Regions from separate parts of the Mesorhizobium sp. WSM4904 genome, predicted to be linked through region 2. Evidence: predicted binding sites of a transcription regulator. Region 2 holds the regulator's gene; each other region holds the start of a gene.
What was found. The regulator PhoB, encoded in region 2, activates phosphate uptake and scavenging genes when phosphate is short. The targets are predictions, from matches to a motif close to TGTCATNNANCTGTCAT.
Positions count from the first base shown of each region.

Region 1: a site for PhoB is predicted at 1,863-1,879, ahead of ppk2 (polyphosphate kinase 2). Genes of this name have one in related genera too.
Region 3: a site for PhoB is predicted at 1,647-1,663, ahead of QAZ47_RS31785 (ceramide glucosyltransferase). Genes of this name have one in related genera too.

Region 1 is NZ_CP121354.1:4,629,047-4,632,321, reverse strand. It holds gene QAZ47_RS22320 (glycosyl transferase family 90) at 1-660, shown strand, start outside; gene QAZ47_RS22315 (aldo/keto reductase) at 667-1,710, opposite strand; gene ppk2 (polyphosphate kinase 2) at 1,972-2,892, shown strand; gene QAZ47_RS22305 (dihydrofolate reductase family protein) at 3,135-3,275, opposite strand, start outside.
Region 2 is NZ_CP121354.1:1,822,177-1,825,451, forward strand. It holds gene pstB (phosphate ABC transporter ATP-binding protein PstB) at 1-23, shown strand, start outside; gene phoU (phosphate signaling complex protein PhoU) at 42-749, shown strand; gene phoB (phosphate regulon transcriptional regulator PhoB) at 769-1,458, shown strand; gene QAZ47_RS08630 (ROK family transcriptional regulator) at 1,761-3,002, opposite strand.
Region 3 is NZ_CP121354.1:6,585,622-6,588,896, reverse strand. It holds gene QAZ47_RS31795 (Hsp33 family molecular chaperone) at 1-611, shown strand, start outside; gene apaG (Co2+/Mg2+ efflux protein ApaG) at 1,151-1,543, opposite strand; gene QAZ47_RS31785 (ceramide glucosyltransferase) at 1,762-2,907, shown strand; gene QAZ47_RS31780 (O-succinylhomoserine sulfhydrylase) at 2,945-3,275, opposite strand, start outside.

The DNA.
Region 1 (3,275 bases), 2.8 Mb from region 2:
AACGTGCCCAGGATGCCGGCGATTGTCAAGGATCGGCCTATCCGTGACGACAACGGCAATGCCGTGATCATGAAGCTCGACAAGTTCCGTCATTTCCGGTTTCCCCGCGACAGCTTGTCCTTCGCCGACAAGCGCCCGATGGCGGTCTGGCGCGGCGATCTCAACAATCCGATCCGGAAGCGGTTCGTCGATGCCGTGCGCGGTTTGCCGGTTTGCGATGCGGGCTCGCCCAAGCCGAGCGCGCCGGAGAACTACCGCAAGCCCTACCTCACGATCCCGCAGCAGCTGCAGTTCCGCTACATCGTCTCGCTCGAAGGCAACGACGTGGCGACGAACCTGAAATGGATCATGAGCTCGAATTCGCTCTGCCTGATGCCGCCTCCGACCTACGAGACATGGTTCGCCGAAGCTGAGCTCGAGGCCAATGTCCACTACGTGCCGCTGGCGCCGGATTTTTCGGATGTCGCCGACAAGATCGCCTATTTCGAAAAGCATCCTGCGGAAGCCCAACGCATCACAACGGCGGCAAACGCCTACTGCCGCCGGTTCAGCAACGAAAAGGACGAGCGGGCGGTCTCGCTGCTCGTCCTCTACAAATATTTCGTGCTGAGCGGCCAGATCGAACCCGATCCGGAAGTCTGGCGCTACATCACAGGCTGACGGTCCTCAGATGACACTGCGATCAAGCACAAGATCGGCCGGGCCGAACCGGTCCTTGGCGGTGAACTGCTGGTGCCAGTATGGGTAAAGCACCGGTGGCCGGCTGACGGCGTCGAGCCGCAAGCGCTCATCCAACGACAGCGTCAGGCTTGCCGCGGCAAGGTTGTCCTTCAACTGGGTTTCATTGCGGGCGCCGATCACCAGCGAAGAAACGGCCGGGCGGCCGAGCAGCCAGGCAAGCGCCACCTGAGCCGCCGAAACGCCGCGCGCCTTGCCGATCTCGACCAGCACGTCGACGATGCGCCACAGCCTGTCCTCGTCGCGGATCGGCGGTTCCGACCAGCCGCCAAGCTGGCGCGCCGTCGGGCTATCGCGGCGGTATTTGCCGGAAAGCAGGCCGCCGGCCAGCGGGCTCCACACCAGCACGCCAAGGCCCTGGTCGACCGAGATCGGCAGCAACTCGTACTCCGCCTCGCGCGCTTCCAGCGTGTAGTGGATCTGCTGGGTGACGAAGCGTGGCTGATGATGGCTGTCGCTGATCGAGAGCGCCTTCATCACCTGCCAGCCGGAATAGTTGGAGCAGCCGACATAACGGACCTTGCCCTGGCCGACCAAGGTGTCGAGTGCGGCGATCGTCTCCTCCAGCGGCGTGACGCCGTCCCATTCGTGCAGGAAATAGATGTCGATGACATCGGTCTTGAGCCGCTTCAGGCTTCTCTCGCATTCGCGGATCAGATGGTGGCGCGACAGGCCTTCGTCGTTGGGGCCGCTGCCGATCCGCATGCGCGCCTTGGAGGCGATGAGCACATCGTTCTTGCGCTTGCCGCCGAGCGCCTCGCCGACGATCTCCTCCGACAGGCCATTGGAATAGACGTTGGCGGTGTCGATGAGGTTGATGCCGGCATCGATGCAGGTGTCGATGATGCGCCTGGCCTCCGAAAGATCGGAATTGCCGACGGCGGCGAACGGGCCTGTGCCGCCGAAGGTCATCGTGCCAAGCGTCAGTGTCGAAACCTTGAGGCCGGAACGGCCAAGCGTGCGGTATTCCATGTCAGGTCCTCGCGATTTGTTTTGAAAAGGCGCGCCGTGGCGGGCGCCGGAAAGAGGCGGAGGGTATTTGTAGGACAATTCCGGCGGCTTGTCGCCCCGCCATCGATACGGGCCGATCACATATCAGCTAGTCCAGTATGCTGGTCCGCGCTTGCAATAAAACCGTCATTGCGCATCTGTATCTCAGTCGGCTTACGGAGTTGCGTTTCCCGGGCCGGAACGCATCCGAGGCGAAAGTGGCTGGCAGGCAGGAGCTGCGCGATGAACGAACTCAAAACGAATTCCGGAGCCAAGGACTGGCTGGAAGCCGAGCTCGAGGACACGCTCGACGAGGACTATGAGCTGGAGATTTCCGAGCCCGCGCTCTCGCTCGAGATCGCCAGGATCTACAAGAAGTCGCATCCGCCCTCCATCGAGCGGATGACCTATTTCCGCGAGCTGCTGCGGCTGCAGTCGGAACTGATCAAGCTGCAGTCCTGGGTCGCCTACCACAAGAAGAAGCTGGTGGTGATTTTCGAGGGCCGCGACTCCGCCGGTAAGGGCGGCGTCATCAAGCGTATCACCCAGCGCCTCAACCCGCGCATCTGCCGCGTCGTGGCGCTGCCGGCGCCGACCGAGCGCGAGAAGTCGCAATGGTATTTCCAGCGCTACGTGCCGCATCTGCCGGCGGGCGGCGAGATCGTGCTGTTCGATCGTTCCTGGTACAACCGCTCCGGCGTCGAGCGCGTGATGGGCTTTGCCAATCCCGAGCAGGTGGAGGAATTCTTCCGCGACGTGCCGGAATTCGAACGCATGCTTGTGCGCTCCGGCATCACGCTGGTGAAATACTGGTTCTCGATCACCGACGAGGAGCAGCAGATGCGCTTCCTGATGCGCATCCACGATCCGATGAAGCAGTGGAAGCTGTCGCCGATGGACCTGCAGTCGCGCGTGCGCTGGGAGCAGTACACCAAGGCCAAGGAAGAGACCTTCGCCCGCACCAACATCAAGGAGGCGCCCTGGTTCATCGTCGAAGGCAACGACAAGAAGCGGGCGCGGCTGAACTGCATCGACCATCTGCTGCAGCAGATGCCCTATGAGGACGTGCCGCATGAGGAGATCACGCTGCCGGAGCGTGTCTTCAACCCGTCCTACGAGCGCCAGGTGCTGCCGCGCGAGCTTTATGTACCGGCGAAGTATTGAGGCGTATTACCTTCTCCCCGTTCACGGGGAGAAGGTGCCCGAAGGGCGGATGAGGGGGCGGCGCCCACCTCGAAAATTGAAGTCGGTAAATCGCTGCAGTCGGTCGTATTGTCGGCAAAATAACTGGATCGGTAGCGCCGCCCCTCATTGCCCTGCCGGGCATTTCTCCCCGTATAGTGACGGGGAGAAAGGGCCTGCCCCCAAGGGTTTCGCCAATCATCACAAGACGTTGGGTCTATTTCCTAATCCCTCCCGATCATCACATGCGTGGCATCGGCCGTCGCGACCTGGCTGGTGCAGCGGTAGCCGAGCTTCGGCATGTCGAGACCGGCGAAAAGATGCTCGCCGGAGCCGAGCAGGAGAGGCGAGATGGCCAGATGCAT
Region 2 (3,275 bases):
ATATCACCGGCCGCTTCGGCTGAGTTTCATACGAGGACATAATCATGGCCCATACGGTCGCTTCCTTCGACGAGGATCTGAGGCAGATCAGCCAGCTTATCCGTGACATGGGCGATCTCGCCGGCTCGATGGTCGGCGCGTCGACCAAGGCCCTGCTCAATTCCGACAACGCGCTGGCGCAGCGCGTGGTCTCCGACGACGCCATCATGGACGCGCGCCAGCGCGAGCTCGACGATCGCGCCATCACCTTGATCGCCAAGCGCCAGCCGATGGCCGACGACCTGCGCAGCGTGGTCGGCGCGATCCGCATGGCTGGCGACCTCGAGCGCATCGGCGATCTCGCCAAGAACATCGCCAAGCGCGTCGGCTCCGTCGGCGTCAGCGCCGCGCCGCGCGACCTGTCGCACTCGATCGACTCGATGGCGCAGCTGGTGCTGATCCAGGTCCAGGGCGTGATCGAGGAGTACACGGCGGGCGACGCCACGGCGCTCGCCAAGCTCCGGAACGACGACGAGCGCATCGACGTCAAATACACCTCCGTCTTCCGCGAGCTCCTGACCTACATGATGGAGGATCCGCGCAACATCACGGCCTGCACGCATCTCCTGTTCTGCGCCAAGAATCTGGAGCGCATCGGCGACCACGTCACCAACATCGCCGAGAATGCCTATTATGTGCTGACCGGCACCCAATTGCCCGCGAACCGTCCGAAGCAGGACGAGACGGCGATGTCGGCGCCGGCGGCCTGACAACGAAGGTACCTGCTAAATGATCGCGCCACGCATCATGGTGGTGGAGGACGAGGAGCCGCTGGGGGTGCTGCTCCGCTATAACCTCGAATCCGAAGGCTATCAGGTCGAGGTGGTCACCCGCGGCGACGAGGCCGAGATCCGCCTGCAGGAGAACGTGCCCGATCTCCTAGTGCTCGACTGGATGGTGCCGGCGGTTTCCGGCATCGAGCTTTGCCGCCGCCTCAGGATGCGGCCCGAGACCGAACGGCTGCCGATCATCATGCTGACGGCGCGCGGCGAGGAAAGCGACAGGGTGCGCGGCCTCTCGACGGGCGCCGACGACTATCTGGTCAAGCCGTTCTCGACGCCGGAATTCATGGCCAGGGTCAAGGCGCTGTTGCGCCGCGCCAAGCCGGAGGTGCTTTCCAGCGTGCTCAAGGTCGGCGACATCGTGCTCGACCGCGAATCGCACCGCGTCTACCGCAAGAAGAGCGAGATCAGGCTCGGTCCGACCGAGTTCCGGCTGCTCGAGTTCATGATGCGGCATCCCGGCCGGGTGTTCTCGCGCAGCCAGTTGCTCGACAATGTCTGGGGCGAGACGATCTATATCGACGAGCGCACGGTCGACGTGCATGTCGGGCGCCTGCGCAAGGCGGTCAACAACGGCCGCATGCCCGATGTCATCCGCACCATCCGCGGCGCGGGATACGCAATCCGCGAGGATTAGGCGCACCGTTCGTGGAATTGACGCGTCCGCTACCGGATCGCATGCGTTGGTGAGTAGCTGAGACGCTCGTGCTTCGTCATCCACGGGCGGAGCAAGGAGCGAAGCGACGCGGCGCAGACCCGAGGATCCATTCCGTGACGTCGACGCGGCACTGCGGTGCAGAATTCTGCTCCGCTGCGCATTTCGATCAAGGTGACGGCATGGATTCCAGGGTCTTCGCGACGGAGCTTCGCTCCTGCTCCGCCCTGGAATGACGAAAGCTCAAAAGGCCTTCGCTAATCTCCGGCGATTCGGAAAGCCGCTCAGGCCACATTCTTCCCGGCGCCTGCCCTTGCCTGGACGCCCGGGGCGAAAATCTCCTGGTCGACGAAGGTCAGTGCGCGCATGGCGCAGCCTTCGCGGATCAGCGGCAGTTCGTTCGGCTCGGTGTCGAAGGAGATCGATTCCGAGTGCTGGCCACCGGCGGTCTGGGCGATGGCCTCGCGCAGCGACGGCTCGATCAGGTCGAAAGCGGCGGCGCTGACGCCGACCATGGCAACCGGCGCCGGGTCTATCAGCGCGAACAGGCTGCCGAGGCTGAAGCCCAACGCCTCGCCCGCCCGCCGGTATGCCTCGCGCTCCGGGCCGTCCTTCTCCCGCGCCTTGGCGGCAAGCGCCCGCATGTCGGCGTCGCCGACGTCGACCGGCTCGGCGTCCTCGCTCATCTTCATGGCGCTGCGCCAGATGGCGTAGTTCCCGGCATACGCCTCGACGCAGCCGCGGCGTCCGCAACGGCAGAGCGCGCCGCCTGGACGATGGATCATGTGGCCGAACTCGCCGCCGGAAGAATGCGTGCCGGTGAAAAGCTCGCCCTTCAGCACCAGGCCCATGCCGATGCCGTGCGACAGCAGGATAGCAATGAAGTTGTCGCGATAGCGGTTGGGGTCGCGCCATTGCAGCGCCACCGCCATCATGTTGCAGTCGTTCTCCATGGTGGCCGTGATGCCGAATTCCTTTTCCAGGATGTCGGCGAAAGGGATGTCGGTCAAAGGCGTGATCGGCGACCACAGCATTGCCCGCGCATGGGAATCGGTGATGCCCTGGATGCCCATGGCGATGCGGGCGACGCTGCGGACATCGAGGTCAGGGTCTTCCAGCCGGCGCCGGACGATCGCCACGCATTCGCCGATCAGCTCGTCGCGCGGCATGGTCAGCGTATCGAGGCGCCGCTGCTCCTCGGCGATGACCTGCCCGGCATAGTCGATGACGGCGACGGAAAGGAAATTCAGCGACAGCACCACCGTCACCACCGCAGCCGCCTCGGGATTGAGGGCGAGGCCGACCTGCGGCCGGCCGCGCTTCAGCGATGCCGCCTCGCTCGGTTTGCTCTCGGCCAGGATGCCTTCCTGGATCAGGTCCGAGGAAATTGCCGAAATGGTCGAGTGGCTGAGCCCGGTGGTCGCGGCGATCTCCGTACGCGACGGCTGGCCGGCGCGGCGCACGGCCGAGAGCACCATGGCGCGGTTGCGCCGGCGCAGGTCGTCGTGGCGGATTCCGACCGACATTTTTCTCCTCCCGGTCAGCGCGGCCTCTTGATAATGCATGGGCCGTCGGCGACGCGCCAGATCGGTTCGGTTGCGGATACACCACCGAACCCGCTCTAGATTTTGTTTCATTCAGTTCCGACGGCAGCGGCTCCGCGCTTCCTGTGCAACTGTTTTCAGGATAGTGGCAGAAGCGGCCAGAGCTGTCATTATTTATTGCGGGTCTCGAAAAAAAGTTCGTGGCACCTCAAAAACCATCAGAATCGCAGTTGACAGTGCTTCGGCGTTGGATCA
Region 3 (3,275 bases), 1.9 Mb from region 2:
GCACCGGCGTTCTGGCGCTGACCATCGATCAGGGCGCCCACACGCAGCGTTATCAGGGCATCGTCCAACTCGACGGCACGTCGCTGGAGGACGCCGCGCGCACCTACTTCCGCCAGTCCGAGCAGATCCCGACCGATCTGAGGATGTCGGTTGCCAAGCTGGTGACGCCGGGTCCGGGCGGCGCCCGCGAGCAATGGCGCGCGGGCGGCATCCTGGCGCAGTTCCTGCCGCAGGCGCCGGAGCGCATGCGCGTGCCCGATATTTCGGGTGGCGACGGCGATCCGCGAGACGTGGCGCACGAACCGGCCGACAATTCATGGCGGGAATTGCTGGCGCTGCTCGGCACCATCGAGCCGACTGAGCTGATCGACCCCATGGTGGGCGCCGAGCGGCTGCTCTACCGGCTGTTCCACGAGCACGGCGTGCGCGTCTTCCGCAGCGTTCCCGTCGCCGACCAGTGCTCCTGCTCGCGCGAGAAGATCCGCGGCATCCTCGAAGGCTTTTCGGCCGAGGAGATCGAGCACAGCACCGAGGACGGCGGCATCCATGTCGCTTGCGAGTTCTGCTCGACGCAGTACGACTTCGATCCGGCGGAATTCGCGGGCGAGTGAAATTCTTTCCTTCTCCCCGTTCCACGGGGAGAAGGCGCCCGAAGGGCGGATGAGGGGCAGTGCCAACGTCGGCGATGTCGGAACCCCTCGCTCCGTCCGAAAGAAATCGAAACCTTGGCGCCGCCCCACATTGCACTGCCGGGCATTTCTCCCCGTAAAACGGCTACGGCGTGCACACATTTCCAAGCGGCTGGTCTTTGGCGATAGCGTGCATGGCAGCTTGGCGCATGCATTGTCTAAGTAGCGCTGGTCGACCCCCACTCCGTCTCGGCTTCGCCGAGCCACCTCTCCCCCGATCGACGGGGTAGAGGAAAGGCGCCAAGCTCTTTGCCGTCAGCGCTCGTCCAGCAACGTTCCCTTCCTTTCCCTCCGGAGGGGGAAAGGTGGCGCTGCGAAGCAGCGACGGATTGGGGGAACCACGTGGCAATCAAGCCTCAGCCCGATCAGTCACGCCAGTCACAGAAGAAGATGTGTGCATAGCGTAGCGTAAAACAGGAGAAAGAGGCTGTCGCGGGCATTTTCGCCAATCGCCAAACTCGCTAATTCACCGTGCGCCTCGTCCCCGGCATATCGAGGGAGAAGGCCGGGATGGCGACATCGAACGTCTCGCCGCGTCCGTTGCGCATCGTGTAGTGGCCGACCATGATGCCGGACGGCGTCGAGAGCGGGCATCCCGACGTGTACTGGTAGCTGTCGCCCGGGTTGAGCTCCGGCTGGTCGCCGACGACGCCGGCGCCACGCACCTCCTCGACGCGGCCGCGTCCGTCGGTGATGTGCCAATAGCGCGACAGAAGCTGCACGAACTCGTCCGACCGGTTGTCTATCGTCACCTGATAGCCCCACACGTAGCGGTCCTCCGACGGATCGGAACGATCCTCCAGATAGAACGGCCTGACCTGCACTTCGATGTTGCGCGTCACGGCGCGATACATGGGCCACTCCGGTTTGCCGGCTAGGAACATTTACCGCGCTCCGCGGTTGTTACACGAAGCGCCGTCCATCCTGCCAGATTCTAGCGCAGTTGCCTAAAAACAATGTCATTTAAGTGACACATGACAATGTTGGTGTGCAGAAACTATGCGGGCGACTCGGGCGCTCTGTCGACTGATGAAACGGCCGCGGGCGGCCCTTCCGGAGTGACCAGAACTCGATGGAACTGACCTTTGCAGCCGCCTTTGCTTCGTCAGCCCTTCTTCTTTCCAATTTTGCCAGCATCCTGCTCGCCTCGTCGCGATTGAAGCCCAGGCGCCTCATTCCCCCGTTCGCCGGCAAGCAGCCGCCGGTCTCCATCATCGTGCCGTCGCGCGGCGTCGAGCCATTCGCCGAGGAGACGCTCAAGCGCGCCTTCTCGCTCGACTGGCCGCGTTATGAGCTGATCTTCTGCGTCACCCAACCGGAAGACCCTGTGGTCAAGTTGATCAATGCCGCGATCGCGCGCTTCCCGAACGTGCCGGCGCGGCTCTTGATCGGCGAGGACAGGATCAGCGCCAATCCCAAGCTCAACAACTGCGTCAAGGGCTGGCTGGCGGCCCGGCACGACTGGGTGATTCTCGCCGATTCCAACGTGCTGATGCCCAAGGACTATGTCCAGCACCTGATGGCGGCCTGGCGACGGAATACCGGCCTCGTCTGCTCGACGCCGGTCGGCTCGCGGCCGGACGGCTTCTGGGCCGAGGTCGAATGCGCTTTCCTCAACACGCTGCAGGCGCGCTGGCAATATGCCGGCGAGGCGGTCGGCCTTGGCTTCGCTCAGGGCAAGAGCATGTTGTGGAACAAGTCGATGCTCGACGCAAACGGCGGCATACAGGCGCTGGCCGCCGAGGCCGCCGAGGATGCGGCGGCCACCAAGCTGATCAACAGCCTGGGCCTCCGGGTCAACCTCGTGGCCTCGCCCTTCGAACAGCCGCTCGGCCAGCGCACGCTCGCCGAAGTCTGGTCGCGCCAGGCGCGCTGGGCGCGGCTGCGCCGCGTCACCTTCCCGCAGTTCTTCGCGCCCGAGATCCTGACCGGCGTGGTTGTGCCGCTGATTTTCGCGCTGATTGCGGCGGCAAGCGCCGGCGTCAGCCTCCCCACCACGGCGCTTTGCGTGCTGGCGGTCGCCTATGTGCCGGAGTGCCTGCTTGCATGGTCCAAGGGCTGGTACCTGTCGCCGCGCAGCGTCACCGCGATGATCGTGCGCGACGCCATGCTTCCCATCGTCTGGTCGCGCGGCTGGCTGGGCGGCGTCGTCGAATGGCGCGGCAACGCCATGACGATCCGCACCGGGGAGATGACCGAACTCGAAGAGATTGCCTGAGCCGGCTGCGGCTCAAGCAATCTCTTTGCGGCCACCGTTACCGCGCTGCCCTCAGCGCCTGTTCGACGTCGTTGAGCAGATCGTCTGTATCCTCCAGACCGACGGAGAGCCTGAGCGTGCCGGGCCCGATGCCGAGTTCGGCGCGCGCCTCGTCGCTCAGGTTCTTGTGCGTCGTCGTGGCCGGATGGGTGATCAGGCTCTTGGCGTCACCGAGATTGTTGGAGATCAGCACGATGTCGAGCGCGTTCTGGAGGGCGAAGGCCGCCTGCTTGCCGCCCTTGACGTCGATACAGATCAGCGTCGAGCCGCCAGACATCTGCTTCCTGACGACGTCCGCCTGCGGATGGTCGGCCCGCCCCGGATAGATG